2 regions of the Gordonia sesuvii genome follow, and region 1 is predicted to be linked to the other one. Evidence: riboswitches for the same ligand, from Rfam matches in the RefSeq annotation. Region 1 holds a riboswitch; the other holds the start of a gene.
The links. Region 1 has a riboswitch for cobalamin ahead of VZC37_RS00625 (CbtB domain-containing protein). Riboswitches for the same ligand answer to the same signal wherever they lie in the genome.
Positions count from the first base shown of each region.

Region 2: linked by a shared signal. The riboswitch ahead of VZC37_RS05320 (ABC transporter substrate-binding protein) and the one ahead of VZC37_RS00625 (CbtB domain-containing protein) in region 1 are both predicted to bind cobalamin.

Region 1 is NZ_JAZDUF010000001.1:142,645-150,202, reverse strand. It holds gene VZC37_RS00630 (ATP-dependent helicase) at 1-1,388, opposite strand, end outside; cobalamin riboswitch at 1,427-1,554, shown strand; gene VZC37_RS00625 (CbtB domain-containing protein) at 1,599-1,823, shown strand; gene VZC37_RS00620 (CbtA family protein) at 1,901-2,737, shown strand; gene VZC37_RS00615 (histidine phosphatase family protein) at 2,747-3,259, shown strand; gene VZC37_RS00610 (acyl-CoA dehydrogenase family protein) at 3,365-4,591, shown strand; gene VZC37_RS00605 (molybdopterin-dependent oxidoreductase) at 4,614-7,349, opposite strand; gene VZC37_RS00600 (FAD binding domain-containing protein) at 7,346-7,558, opposite strand, start outside.
Region 2 is NZ_JAZDUF010000001.1:1,149,892-1,157,449, forward strand. It holds gene VZC37_RS05300 (GMC family oxidoreductase) at 1-530, shown strand, start outside; gene VZC37_RS05305 (DUF5996 family protein) at 527-1,435, shown strand; gene VZC37_RS05310 (ABC transporter ATP-binding protein) at 1,440-2,240, opposite strand; gene VZC37_RS05315 (FecCD family ABC transporter permease) at 2,269-3,273, opposite strand; gene VZC37_RS05320 (ABC transporter substrate-binding protein) at 3,357-4,415, opposite strand; cobalamin riboswitch at 4,461-4,600, opposite strand; gene VZC37_RS05325 (TetR/AcrR family transcriptional regulator) at 4,618-5,220, opposite strand; gene VZC37_RS05330 (alpha/beta fold hydrolase) at 5,292-6,146, shown strand; gene VZC37_RS05335 (RNA polymerase sigma factor) at 6,400-6,954, shown strand; gene VZC37_RS05340 (VOC family protein) at 6,951-7,558, shown strand, end outside.

The DNA of each region.
Region 1 (7,558 bases):
GTCTGCTGCGCGAGGATGTCGAGCGGGTTCTGCGGCACCCGCAGCTCTTCGATGGCACCGTCGAGCATTCGCTCCACCGTGACCGTGCAGTGGATCAGGTCGGTGCGGTGCTTCGGGTAGAGCACGCCCTGCGAGATCTCGCCGACCTGGTGACCCGCGCGGCCGATCCGTTGCAGGCCGCCGGCGACCGACGGCGGAGCCTCCACCTGGATGACGAGATCCACCGCGCCCATGTCGATGCCGAGTTCCAGCGAACTGGTCGCCACGACGCACGGCAGCCGGCCGGTCTTGAGGTCGTCCTCGATCTCGGCGCGCTGCTCCTTGCTGACCGAACCGTGGTGCGCCCGCGCCAGGATCGGCTCGGCGCCCCCGCTCGATCCGCTCGCCATGATGTTGGCGGGCGCGCCGCCCGGGACGCTCGGATTCCTCGATCCGGTGCTCGTCGCGCCGGAGCGTTCGGCATGGATCTCGTTGAGCCGTGCCGTCAGTCGCTCGGCCAGGCGTCGGGAGTTGGCGAACACGATCGTCGCGCGGTTCTTCTCGATCAGGTCGACGATCGACGACTCGACGTACGGCCACAACGAACCGGCGGTGGGGGAGAACGCGTCGTCGAGCTCGGCGGCCTCGTCGGCCTGCGGTGGCGGCGGGATGTTGGCCATGTCCTCGACCGGCACGTCGACCCGCAGGTCGAATGTCTTGGCTGCCTTGGGCCGAACGACCTGGTACGGCGCGGAACCGCTGAGGAACTCGGCGACCACCTGCGGCGGGCGAACCGTCGCAGACAGTCCGATCCGCTGGGCCGGCTGTTCGAGGAGTTCGTCGAGGCGTTCCAAGGTGAGTGCCAGGTGTGTGCCGCGTTTGGTCGCGGCGACCGCGTGTACCTCGTCGACGATCACCACCTCGACGTCGGTCAGTGTCTCGCGCGCGGCCGACGTCAGCATCAGGTACAGCGATTCGGGGGTGGTGATGAGAATGTCGGGCGGTGACTTCACCAGCGCCCGCCGCGCAGCCGCCGGGGTGTCACCGGAGCGCACCCCGACAGTGATGTCGGGTTCGGGCAGATCGAGTTCCTGAGCGGCACGGGTGATGCCGGTCAGCGGTGCGCGCAGGTTGCGCTCCACGTCGACCGCGAGGGCTTTCAGGGGCGAGATGTAGACGACTCGGGTACCGCTGCGGCGTTCCGGCCGGGCGGCGAGCCGATCGAGTGCCCACAGGAAGGCAGAGAGGGTCTTGCCCGAGCCGGTGGGCGCGATGACCAGCGTGTTGTTGCCATCGGCGATCGATGACCAGGCGCCGGTCTGGGCCGGGGTCGGCTCGTCGAACGCGCCGCTGAACCACCGCCGGGTGGGAGCGGTGAAGCGGTCGAGAACGGATGCGGCGCGAGGCACCTTGCCATCATCCCTCACACATCTGACAACCCCGGTAGTACAGTCATCACACACCAGTGCGCGGGGAATCCGGTGGGAATCCGGAGCGGTCGCGCCGCTGTGATCCCGGGCCGGCGGTCGTCGTCTGCGGGAGAGCCAGAATGCCGCTCTGGTGAGCTCGTTCGACGACGACAACGGGACGCGACATCCCGAGAACAGGACATGAGGAAGATGACTGCCTCCACCCAGGCGGCCGCACGGCCGCGTTCCCTGGCCGTACCGGATCTCTCCGCGGCGAGTGCCGCACTCTGGCTGAGCCTGACCGTATTGTTGGCCGGCCTGGCCTACTACTTCCTCGGATACGACCAGGGCGCGGTGTCCGTGTTCGGCTCCGACACCCACATCCACGAGTTCGTGCACGATGCCCGGCACTTCCTCGGCTTCCCCTGCCACTGATCGAACAGATTCTGATCGAACATCCACTTGATCGAACAGTTACTGATCGAACACAGGACGCAGGAGAACAACCACACATGGAGAAGAAGTTCATCGGCGCAGGCCTGCTCTCGGGCCTGATCGCCGGCATCGTCGCGTTCATCTTCGCGCGACTGTTCATCGAACCCCAGGTCGCCAAGGCGATCGACTACGAAGGCGGACGGTCCGAGGCCGAAGAGGCCCTCGAGATGGCCGCCCACGGCGGCCACACACACGGTGAGGGCGGTGAGGTCTTCACCCGGTCCGTCCAGGAGAACATCGGTGCGGGCGTCGGCACGATCGTGTTCGCGGTGTGCATGGGCGCGTTCTTCGCGGTCGCGTTCACGGTGCTCTGGGCCTACCTCGGCCGGCGCTATCCGGCGACCGACCCACGGATGGTGTCAGCCGCGCTCGGCGTGATCGGATTCGTGGTCATGTTCGGGGTGCCGTTCTTCGCCTATCCGGCCAACCCGCCGGCGGTGGGCGACGACGACAGCATCGGCGCCCGCAGCGGAGCATTCCTGACCCTGACGTTGCTGTCGGTGGCGTTCGCGGTGGCCGCGGTGATCCTCGCGCTCTGGCTGCGCCCTCGTCTGGGCGGCCTGCTGTCCGCAGTCGCGGGTGCGGCCGGCTACCTGGTGGCGGTCACGATCACCGTCGCGCTGCTGCCGGAGTTCCACGAGGTGCCCGGGCCGGTGACCAACGGTGCGGGTGAGATCGTCTTCCCGGGCTTCCCCGGCGACGTGATCGGCGACTTCCGCATCTACACGATCGCCTCCCAGGTGATCCTGTGGACAGTACTCGCACTGGTCTTCGCGCTGATCCTCGGACGGCTCGCCGGGTCGACCGACTCGACAAAGTCGGTCGACGACAAGGTCGTCGCCGAACAGGGCTGACCGCACACCGTGCTCATCGTCACCGCCGGCCGCACCGGGCCCAACAAGTCGGTGCGGTTCGGCGGTGACCTGTCTCTGGACGAGCATGGCCGGCGCGATGCCGCCCGACTGCGCGACACTGTCGTCGAGGCGATCACCTGCGGCGGTCCGATCGTCGTGGGCCCGGAACGGGCGGCCGCTGACACCGTGGCGCAACTCGGCGTGAACGCCCGCGTGGTCCCGGCGTTGGTCTCCCTCGACGTCGGCGCCTGGTCGGGGCTCACGCCGGAGGAGATCGCGCCCGAGGACCTCGCGACCTGGTTCACCGATCCGACGTCGCGACCCCATGGCGGGGAGAGCGTCGCCGACTTCGTGGCGCGTATCCACCGATGGCGCACCGACTCCGTGACGTTGCCGGACGTCTGTGTGGTGACCATGCCGGTCGCCCAGGCGCTGCTCACCGCTGACGCGGAAGAGTATTTCCGCGTCGAGATCCGGCCGGCGACCAGCTACTCGCTGCCAGCCGAAGGTACGGAAGTGTGAATGTGTCTCTTTACTTCGTGAGTGACTCCTGACACAGTAACGTGGCGGTAAGTGAAACATGTTCAGCCCGCTGCGACGCGGGTCCCGGCTGTGGGGAGTGTGGCGATGTTCGAGTGGTCCGACGAAGATCTGATGGTGCGAGATGCCTTGCGGGCGTTCGTCGACAAGGAGATCCGTCCGCACATCGACGAACTCGAGACCGGAGTGCTCCCGCCCTACGACATCACCCGTAAGCTGTTGTCCACCTTCGGCGTCGACGCGATGGCCGCCGAAGCCCTCGAGAAGGAACTCGAGGCCGAGGCCGCCGGGACGAAGTCGTCGGGTGGCGGCGGTGGCGGCAACATGTCCAGTTCGATGTTCATGATCCTCAACATCGAACTCGCGGGCGTCTGTCTCGGACTCGTCGGATCGATGGGTGTCAGCATGGGACTGACGGCCTCGACGATCCGCGGCAAGGGAACCCTGGCCCAGAAGAAGCGCTGGCTGCCCGAACTGGTCACGATGGAGAAGGTCGGCGCGTGGGCGATCACCGAACCGGACTCCGGCTCGGATGCGTTGGGCGGCATGAAAACCACGGTTCGACGTGACGGCGACGAGTACGTGCTCAACGGGCAGAAGACGTTCATCACCAACGGTCCCTACGCCGATACCATCGTCGTGTTCGCCAAACTCGACGACGGCAGCGACACCCCCATACGCGACCGCAAGGTGCTGTCCTTTGTCCTCGACAAGGGGATGCCCGGGCTCACCCAGGGCAAGCCGTTCAAGAAGATGGGCATGATGAGCTCGCCGACCGGAGAGCTGTTCTTCGACAACGTGCGACTCGGCGCGGACCGCCTGCTCGGCGAGACCGAGGACACCGGCACCGACACCCGCGGCGGCGAGGGGGCGAAAGCCGGTTTCACCGCCGAACGCGTCGGCATCGCGGCGCTGTCGCTCGGCATCATCAACGAGGCGCAACGGCTGTCGATCGACTACGCCCGCAACCGCACCCTGTGGGGTCAGGAGATCGGCCAGTTCCAGCTCATCCAGCTCAAACTGGCCGAGATGGAGGTGGCCCGGATCAACGTGCAGAACATGCTGTTCAACGCGATCGAGCGCACCAAGGCCGGCAAGCCGCCGAGCCTGGCGGAGGCGTCGGCTATGAAGCTCTACTCCTCACGTGCGGCGACCGAGGTCGCCATGGAGGCCGTGCAGCTGTTCGGCGGCAACGGCTACATGGCCGAGTACCGAGTGGAGCAACTGGCCCGCGACGCGAAGTCGCTGATGATCTACGCCGGCAGCAACGAGATCCAGGTGACCCACGTGGCAAAGGGCTTGCTGCGCGGGTGATCTCCGGGCGGTGAGCCCGCGATCAGCCCTGCGCCAGGCGCCAGACGCGGTCGCGCGACATCGGCAATTCGTACGGACGGACGCCGATCGCCCGCCTGATGGCGTTGGCCAGGGCGGGCGCCACCGGGTTGTACGGGGACTCGCTCATCGACTTCGCGCCGAACGGACCGAGTTCGTCAGAGGTGTCGGCGAAGTACACCTCGGTGGTCGGCACATCGGCCATCTGCGGCACCCGATACGTTCGGAACACGTTGGTCAGCGGTACCCCGCGCTCGAGCATGATCTCCTCGTACAGCGATGATCCGATCGCCTGTGCGACACCGCCCTCCACCTGACCGATGCACTGCGCCGGGTTCATCACCGTACCGGCGTCGGCGGACTGGACGGATTGCAGGATCGTGACCACACCGGTCTCGACGTCCACCGCGACCCGGAAGGCCTGCACGTTGAACGCGATCGAGCGGAACTCGCCGGTCTCCTCACCGCACGCCTCGAGTCGACGGGTCTGCCCCGTATCGTCGGCCGCGTCGATGAGTTCGCCGAAGGAGATCCGGCGATCCCCGACGAGCGCGCCCTCGCGGTCGATCTGCACGGTGTCGGGTTCGGCGTCGGCGACGCTGGCCGCCAGGGTGACCATCGTCTCGCGCAGGGCGATGCAGGCCGCGTGGATGGCCTTGCCCGCCACCGTCGTCCCGGCCGAGGCGAAGGCGCCGGTGTCGTAGTCGGCGGCGTCGGTGTCGCCGTGGCGCAACCGAATCCGGTCGAGGCCGGTGTTCATGGTGGTGGCGGCGATCTGGGTGTGCACCGTGGTGGTGCCGTTGCCGAACTCGGCCGTCCCCACGCCGACGCGGTACACGCCGTCTTCGTCGACACTGACTCGGACGCGGGCGATGTGGCCGCGGGGCGCCATCGTCGCGATGGCGGACAGGGCCATTCCCTCACCGATGCGCCACCGGTCGCCGGTGGGAGCGGCGACGTCGTTGCCGCGCGCCAGCGCCTCCTGGGCGAGGTCGAGGCACTGATCGAGTCCGTAACTGCCGTAGAGCAGATCCGGTTCCGGCTCTTCGTGCGAGATCAGCAACGGATCGCCGTCGGCCACCATGTTGCGCCGTCGCAGGTCGAACGGATCGAGGTCCAGGCGCAGCGCGAGGTCGTCGAGCGCCGACTCGACGGCGAAGATGACCTGCCCCAGGCCATATCCGCGGAACGCCCCCGACGGCGGGTTGTTGGTGTAGACGACCTCGGCGTCCACCCGCTTCACCGGGCAGTTGTACACCGAGATCGACTCGGCACAGGCGTGGAACATCACGCCGATCGCGTGGTTGCCGTAGGCGCCGGTATCCGAGAGCACGTCGATGCGTAGAGCAGTGAGGTGTCCGGTGTCGTCGGCGCCGAGGTCGACGCGAACGCGGAACGGATGGCGGTAGGTGGTGCGGGTCATCTCGTCGGTGCGACTCATCTCGTAGCCGCAGGGTCGTCCGGTGCGCAGCACCGCCAGCGCCACCAGATCCTCGGTGAGCATCTCCTGCTTGCCACCGAAACCGCCGCCGACACGGGCACTGAACACGCGGATCCGGTCGCGGTCGAGATCGAGGACGTGGGCGAGTTCGTCGCGGACGAGGAACGGGACCTGAGTGCTGGTCCGGATCACCAGCCGGCCGTCCTCGTCGAGCCATCCGATGCTGCCGTGGGTCTCCAACTGCGCGTGGGACACCCGTCCCGTCGACCATGTGCCCGACACCGTCACGGGAGAGGCGGCGAGCGCGTCGTCGACGTCGCCGCCGAACCCGTGGTGGAAGTCGGCGATGATGTTGCGGTCGGCGTGGTTGACGCGATCGAGCGGGGTGCGGTCGGGGTGGACGAGTGGCGCACCGGGCCGGCGCGCCTCGTCCGGGTCGAATACGGCTGGCAGCACGTCGTAGGTGACATCGATGAGGCGGCAGGCCTTTTCGGCGGCCTTCGGTGTATCGGCGATCACCGCGGCGACGCGCTGCCCGACGAACCGTACGACGGAGTCGAGCATGACGGTGTCGTCGGGGTCGTCCTCGCGGTGCTCGTGTCGGGCGGTGGAGAAGCGACGGGTGGGCACGTTCTCGTGGGTGAGGATGAGCTGCACGCCCTCGACACGTTCGGCGGCGGCGGTGTCGATCGCGGTGATGCGGGCGTGCGGATGGGGCGACGACAGCACCCGCAGATACGTCATCCCGGGCACGGCGGTGTCGAAGGTGTACGGCTCGGTGCCGGTGACCACGCGCCGGGCGGCCGGTGGCTCGGCCGATTGCCCGACCGTGCATCCGCCCCGGGGAGCGGACACCGGGCGGTCCGCGGCCGCGACGCCCTCGGCGATCGCCGCTCGGATCGGGCGATATCCCGTGCAGCGGCAGAGATTTCCCTTCATGCGCCGCGGCAGGTCGTCGACGTCGGCGGCATCGAGGGTGGATGCGGTGACGATCATCCCGGCCGTGCAGAACCCGCACTGGAACGCGAATTTGTCGACGAACGCCTGCTGCATCGGATGCAGGTCGGTGGGTGTGCCCAGCCCGGCGACGGTGGTCACCGAACGCCCGTCGACGCGTTGTGCCGGATAGATGCACGAGTGCACGGGAACGTCGTCGACGAGGACCGAGCATGCGCCGCAGTCGCCGGCGTCGCAGCCCTTCTTGACCTCGAAATGCGCTGTCTCCCTGAGCAGGGTGCGCAGGCACTGGCCGGGACGGGGGTTCGCGTCCTGGGCGGTGCCGTTGACCGAGAACCTCACCGGCCCACCCCGTCGGCGAGTTCGGTCCGGATCTCCTCGGCGAGCACCGCGGATACGCCGCGCCGCCAGTCGGCCGAACCCAGGGGGTCGGTGTAGTAGCCGTCGAGCGCGAGCACACGATCGCGGAGTTCGGTCGCCGCCGGCACCCCGGCGAAGCGTAGAAGCCTCGGACGCGCTGTCGCGGCGGTGATCCCGATGACCGTCGTGCC
Region 2 (7,558 bases), 1.0 Mb from region 1:
TCCCGTTCGACATGCACACCCTCCGGCAGGGTTACCCCACCAGCGAGAACACCTTCTGCCTCACACCCAATGTCACGCATGCCCGTTCGCGCGGGACCATCCGGTTGCGGTCGCGGGACTTCCGTGACAAACCACGCGTCGACCCGCGGTATTTCACCGACCCGGACGGTCACGACATGCAGGTGATGATCGCCGGCATCCGCAAAGCGCGAGAGATCGCAGCGGCGGCCCCACTCGCGGATTGGGTTGCACGCGAACTGTATCCGGGACCAGACACCACGTCGGACGACGAGCTCGCCGACTACATCCGCCGAACACACAACACTGTGTATCACCCGGTCGGCACCGTCCGCATGGGACCCGCGGACGACCCGATGTCGCCGCTGGACCCCGAATTGCGGGTGAAAGGTGTCAACGGGCTCCGGGTGGCGGACGCCTCGGTGTTCCCGGCGCACACCACGGTCAATCCCAACATCACGGTGATGCTGGTCGGCGAACGATGTGCCGAACTGATCGCGGCGAAAGGATGACGGTGTCGAACGAGTCCGGATGGCCCACGATCCCGGTCAGCGAGTGGGCCGACACCCGTGACACGATCCAGCTGATGACGCAGGTCGTCGGCAAGGTCCGGATGGTCAACACCGAGGTGATGAGCCATTGGTGGAATGTCGTCCTCTACGTCTCGAGCCGCGGCATGACGACCGGACTCATCCCGTACGGGAACCGTGGCTTCAGCATGGATTTCGATTTCGTCGACCATCAGCTGGTCGTCCTGACGACCGATGGCCGCCGGCAGTCGATCCCTCTGCGCGAACGGCCGATCGCCGATTTCTATCGCGACGTCATGGCCACGCTCGACGACCTCGACCTCTCGACGGACATCTGGACCATGCCCGTCGAGATCCCCGGCGCGATCCCGCTCGACACCGACCGCGACCATTCGGCGTACGATCCCGATGCGGCCCAACGCTTCTGGCTCGCGTTGGTACAGATCAACCGGGTGTTCGACAGCTTCCGATCGCGCTATGTCGGCAAGGTCAGCCCCTCCCACTTCTTCTGGGGCGCTTGCGACATCGCCGTCACACGCTTTTCGGGCCGTCCGGCGCCGAAACATCCCGGCGGCGCCCCGAACTGCGGCCCCCACGTGATGTGGGAGGCCTACTCGCACGAGGTGTCGAGCGCCGGCTACTGGCCCGGCCCCGACGGCGAGGGCAGCTTCTACTCGTATGCCTATCCCGAACCCGACGGTTTCCGGACCGCCCGGGTTGGGCCTGCGGCCGCCTCGTTCGACGAATCGCTCGGCGAGTTCCTGTTGCCGTACACGGCCGTTCGCGAAGCGGCCGACCCGGATGCGGTTCTGCTCGAGTTCCTGCAGGACACCTACGCCGCGGCCGCCGATGCGGCGGGATGGGATCGAGGCGCGCTGGAACGCTGAGGCTTCAGACTCGCGGCAACGGTGCGTGATGCGTCGCCGCTACCCGCATCGCGCGGCGGTAGCTCACCTGTGGAATCCCGTCCTCGAGCGTCACCTGCGCCCGGACGTGATAGACGTGCGAGACGAGTTCCTCGGTGATCACATCGGCCGGTGTTCCCATCGCCACAATCGATCCGCGATCCAGGACGACGACACGATCGCAGAACATCGCGGCGAGATTCAGGTCGTGAATGGCGATGTAGCTGGTCATCGGCAACTCGGAGACCAGCGCGAGTAGCTCGAGTTGGTGCGAGATGTCGAGGTGATTGGTCGGTTCGTCGAGGAGCAGTTCATCGGGCTCCTGGGCGAGCGCCCGCGCGATCTGGACACGTTGCCGCTCACCGCCGGACAACGTATGCCACCGTCGGTGCCGGTGGTCGAGCATCCCGGTGTGCCCGAGAGCCCGTTCGATCGCGACGGTGTCCGCGGCCTCGTCACCGCCGAACGCGCCCCGATGCGGTATCCGGCCGAGCCGAACGACATCGGTCACGGTCACGTCCAGCTCGGTGTCCGCGTGCTGTTCGACTGTGGCTACCCTCCGCGCGATCTGCCGGCGGCGCAAGGAGCGGATGTCCGTGTCGTCGAGCAACACCTCACCGGAGTCCGGCTTCTCGACTCCCGCCAGCACGGTGAGCAGCGATGACTTCCCCGAGCCGTTGGGCCCGAGGAGCCCCATCGTCTCGCCCGGCGCAGGTTCGACCGTCACGCCGTCGAGGACGAGGTTCCCACCACGGCTCCAGCCGATGTGCTTGGCGTGCAGCGGCATCAGCAGCACCCCCGATCAGATACATGTCTCATGATCGACCCCGCATACGGAAGAGGATCAGCGCGAAAGCGGGGACACCGATCAACGCCGTGACGACACCGACCGGGATCTCCTGGGGCGCGAACAGGGTTCGGGCCACCGCGTCCACCCACACCATGAACACCGCACCGACCAGCGCGGTCGCGGGCAACAGGCGTCCGTGCCGCGGACCCACCAGGAACCGCGCCGCATGCGGCAACACCAGACCGACGAAACCGATTGCACCGGCGGCACTCACGAGCGACGCCGTGACCAGTGCGGTCACAGTGAGCAGCAGGATACGGATCTGCCGGACCGACACACCCAGCGACGCTGCCGCGGAGTTTCCGAACGTGAACGCATCCAGCGACGACGACACCGTCAGGCAGACAACGATTCCGAACAATGTCACCGCGCCGCACAAGACGACGTCGGTCCAGTCCGCCCCGCTGAGCGAGCCGAGCAACCAGAACAGGACGCCGCGAGTCTGCTCGGCGTCGGCCGACGACATCACGATGAATGACGTCAGGGCCGAGAACAGCTGCGTCCCTGCCACTCCGGCGAGGATGACCTTCGCCGTCCCGCCGCCGGCGCCGGCCGCGAGCGCGAGGACACACACGAAGGCCACCACCGCCCCGACGAATGCGCCGGTCGACAACGAGATCAGGCCACCGCCGATTCCCAGCACGGCCACCAGCACCGCGCCGGTCGAGGCACCGGACGAGATGCCGAGAACAAAGGGGTCCGCCAACGGGTTCCGCAGTAGAGACTGCATGATCGCGCCGCACAGCGCGAGACCCGCACCGCACACTGCGGCCAACAGTGTTCGTGGCAGCCGCAGTTCCCAGACGATGCCGTCCTGCAGCCGAGTGAGTCCCGACGTCCCGATGCCCCAGTGCTCGAGTATCACCGCGTACACGTCACGGACCGACAGACTCGCCGGTCCGATCGTGACCGTCACCGCGATCGACAGGAGCAGGAGAACCACACCGCCGACCAGCACGGTGGCGAACACAGTCCTCGATTCGGTCCACGGCGCCTTGGCGGGCGCGGCGCCGGCTGTTCCGGCGGCCGCGTCCCTCGGCGTCACGGGTGCACTCACGATTGCGGTTCGGCGAGATTCCACTGTCGAAGCGCCGTCGCGACCTTCTCGACCCCGTCGACGGTCCGGATGGTGGGATTCATGTCCGCGCCGTTGACGATGATGAAGCGTTCGTCGCGCACCGCTTCCATCTGTGAGGTGACCGGATTCGATTCGAGGAAGGCGATCTTGCTCTCGAGCGCGTCACCGTCGATACTGCGTCGGCTGAGGTCTGCCATGACCAGCGCGGTCGGGTTGCGGTCGGCCACCGTCTCCCACGTCACCTGTGGCCACTCGTCGGAGGTGTCGTCGAATACGTTTCTCGCGCCGACGGCATTGGTGATGACGCCGGACGACCCGCAGCACCCCGCCATGTAGGGCGTCTTGGTGTCCGCGAACCAGAACGCCAACGAGACGCCGGTCGCGTCGACCGACTCCGAGGCAGTGGTGTAGCGGTCCTGAAGTTCGGCGACGAACTCCTCGCCGCGTTCACGGACGTCGAAGATCGCCGCGAGCTCGCGGATCTCCTGATAGACACTGTCGAGCGTGTACGGAGTGGTGCGGGCGCCGTCGGCATTCGACGCCGAGGACACCTCTCCCGCGCAGCCGTTGTCGGTGGGCGACAAATACGTCGGTACACCGAGTTGTTCGTACTGGTCGCGACCGGCTTCGCCGCCGTCGCCGATCGACGATGCGAACGACGCGGTCACGAAGTCGGGCTCGGCATCGAGGACCACTTCCAGTGATGGCTTCTGATCGGACAGCCGCGGCACCGTCTCGTTGGCCTCGGCGAGGTTCTCACGGACCGGATCGGTCCACGTCGCAGTGCCGACCATCCGGTCCTCGAGGCCGAGGGAGAGCAGGATCTCGGTGGAGGCCTGGTTGAGGGACACGACCCGTTCCGGAGGGGCGTCAACCGTGACGCTTCGACCGCAGTTCTCGATGGTCACCGGGTAGCCGGCGGCCGTCGACGCATTGTCGCCGGAGTCGGAATCGGAGTCCGAGCTACCGCACCCGGCGACCACGAGGGCGGACACGGCGAGGGCAGTGGTCCAGCGAATCGCTGACTTGCGCATCAAGACGAATACTTCCTGCTCAAAGGCCCGTTCGCGGGGCCCGAAGTGAACCTGACCCGATCGTCGAGTAGCCGGACTCGCGTCACGCCCTTCACAAGCGGATGCTCACCGTTGCGCGTCAGTCCCGGATTCGCACCGGGTTCCCTCTCCGATCGGTGCCGCAGAGCGGCCGCGGTCACCATACACCGGGCCGTGCCCCGGCTCAGATCGCGAAGGAGTCGATGATGCGATTCAACACCGCCACGACGTCCTCGGTGGCCGCAGCCTTGTCCTCGGCCGCCGCGACATAGAGCGCCGACTCGTCGAGAGCTCCGATCGCGACGTGGGCGATCGGGCGGACCGGCTGGTCGGCGATCTGACCTGCCGCTATCGCCGCCAGCAGGATGCCCTCGATGAGGGCGAAGCCGAACTCCTCGCCCCGTGCGCGCCATTCGCTCCAGCCCAGGACGGCCGGGGCGTCGACCAAGGTGATCTGATGCACCGCCGGATCGGTGGCCCGTTCGAGGAACACACGTGACCCTGCCTTGAGCGCGCCGAGCGGATCGCTCGCGCCGATCTGCGCCACCTGTGTGGCGATCTCCGCGGTGATGTCCTGCTCCACCTGGTCGTAGACCGCGGCGAACAGTCCCTGCTTGTCCTTGAACTGGTGATAGAGCGCGCCCCGCGTGACGCCGGCCTCGGCGACGATCGACTGGGTGCCGACGGCGGCGTACCCGTGGTTGCCGAAGAGTGTGCGCCCCGCGGCCACGAGTGCTGCCCGGGTCGCGGCGGTGCGCTCGGCCTGGGTACGACGATTGACTTTCATACAGCTTGCACGTAACTTTCATACAGAGTGTTCGTAAGTTCTCCGAGTCTATCCGAGAGGCGGCACCCGCGATGACGACCACGATGTCGACGATCGATCTGCCCACCGCCACCATCGAATACGCGAGCCACGGCCCCGCCGACTCGCCCCACCCGCCGGTCGTGTTCGTCCACGGTGTCCTCGTCGATCACCGACTCTGGCAACCGACGGCTGAACTCCTCGCCGACGCCGGGTACCGCAGCATCGTGCCGACCCTGCCGCTGGGCGCGCACCACCTCCCGTGGGGGCCGACGGCGGACCGCAGCCCTCGTGGTGCGGCACGCCTGCTCCACGAGTTCATCGATGCATTGGATCTGTCCGGTGCGACCCTGGTCGCCAACGACACCGGCGGAGCGATCACACAGTTCGCCCTCGACGACGATCCGGACATCGTTCGCGCCGTGGTGTTCACCAATTGCGACGCCTTCGACCTCTTCCCGCCTCAACCGTTCCGACTGCTGTTCGCCCTGCTCCGGCAGCGACCGCTGCTCAAACCCCTCGCCGGGAGCATGCGGTGGCGTGCGCTGCGGCATTCACCACTCGGAGTGGGGCTCCTGATGAACCAGCCGGACCCAAAGCTCACGCGGTCGGTGTTCGAGCCCGTACAGACAGACGCCCGCATCCGAGACGATCTGATCGCGTTCCTGAAGGCGATCGACCCCGCGGAACTCGCCGAGGTCACCGCACGGATGTCGCGGGTACGGCTGCCGGTCACGATGGCGTGGGGCGCCGACGACCGGTGCTTCACCCCTGAGCACGGACGACGATTCGCCGCAGTCTTCCCGGACGCCCGCTTCGTCGAGGTGCCGAACGCCCGCACGTTCGTGTCGCTCGATCAGCCGCAGGCGGTGGCGGACGCCGTGGTGGCGACGTCGGCGCGGGTCTGACCTCGCCCGATCCCCGAGGAGATCCGGAGCCTGCGGAGGACCCGACCCCCTGGTCCCCGAGGAGATCCGGAGCCTGCGGAGGATCGTCACGAAGGGCCCTTCGAGACCCTTCGATACGCTCGCAAGCTCGCTACTCAGGGCGGCGCGCTCGCAAGCTCGCTCCTCAGGGACCGAGGGGGAACGCTCGCGACCACCGCGAAGAAATTCTCGGATCGGGCGTCGGATTCCGACCGCCACGAACGACGATGTAGATGTGAGCGGCGAACGAGAGGGTCCGCCCGGAGGCGGTGCGCCCGCGCTGCTGGCGGTGTACGACGATGCGCTGCCGGCGGTGTACGGCTACCTGTTCCGGCGGTGTTCGGACAGACGCGTCGCCGAGGACATCACCTCGGAGACGTTTCTCGCCGCGATGGACACCGTGCGCCGCGACGACGCGGCCAGGCCCACGACGGCTTGGCTGATCGGCGTGGCCCGGCACAAACTCGCCGACCACTGGCGCACGATGCAGCGCACACCGGAACCGGTCGAGGAGGTACCGGAACCGGCGGACGACCTCTGGGACGCCCATCTCGACCGTATGGTCGCCCATCACACCCTCGCCACGCTGTCACCGACACATCGCGCGGTGTTGACGCTGCGCTACGTCGACGACCTACCGGTCGGCGACTGCGCGGCGATCCTCGACCGCACCGTGGGCGCCACCGAAGCGCTGCTCACACGGGCCAAGCGGGCCTTCCGCGCGGCCTACCCGGAAAGCGACCGCCAGCCGGGCCGACCTCAGCGAACACGGAGAGGAGGTCACGCATGAACGCCCACGACGGCACCGGGCACGACAACACCGCATATCCCGGCGGTGCGACGCCACCCGACCCGTTCACCATTCTGCGGGCCGCCGACTCGCCGGGCTGGGCCGACCCGATCGCCCCCGACGCCGAGTTCGCCCGCCACCTGCGCGACCGACTCGAACGCGGGGCGACCCTACCCGAAGGAGTTGTCATGAGTACCACCCTCGACACCATCAGCACCACTGCCGAACCGGCGGTGGAACGCCCCGGCGCCCTGCCGTACCTGACCGTCGCCGATGCGCGTGCCGCGATCGATTGGTACGTCGCACATCTCGGCGCCCGACTGCGCGGAGAACCGATCGTCATGGGCGACGGCAGGATCGGCCACGCCGAACTCGAGATCGGTGGTGGTGCCGTCTATCTCGCCGACGAGTTCACCGAGATGGGCATGAGCGCACCACAACCGGGCCGGGTTCCGGTCAGTCTGATGCTGCCCGTCGACGACACTGATGCCGCGGTCTCCGCCGCCGAGCGCGGCGGTGCGGCGGTCACCCGGGAACCCTACGAGGGCTACGGCCATCGCAGCGGCACCGTCATCGACCCGTTCGGGCACCGGTGGATGCTCAC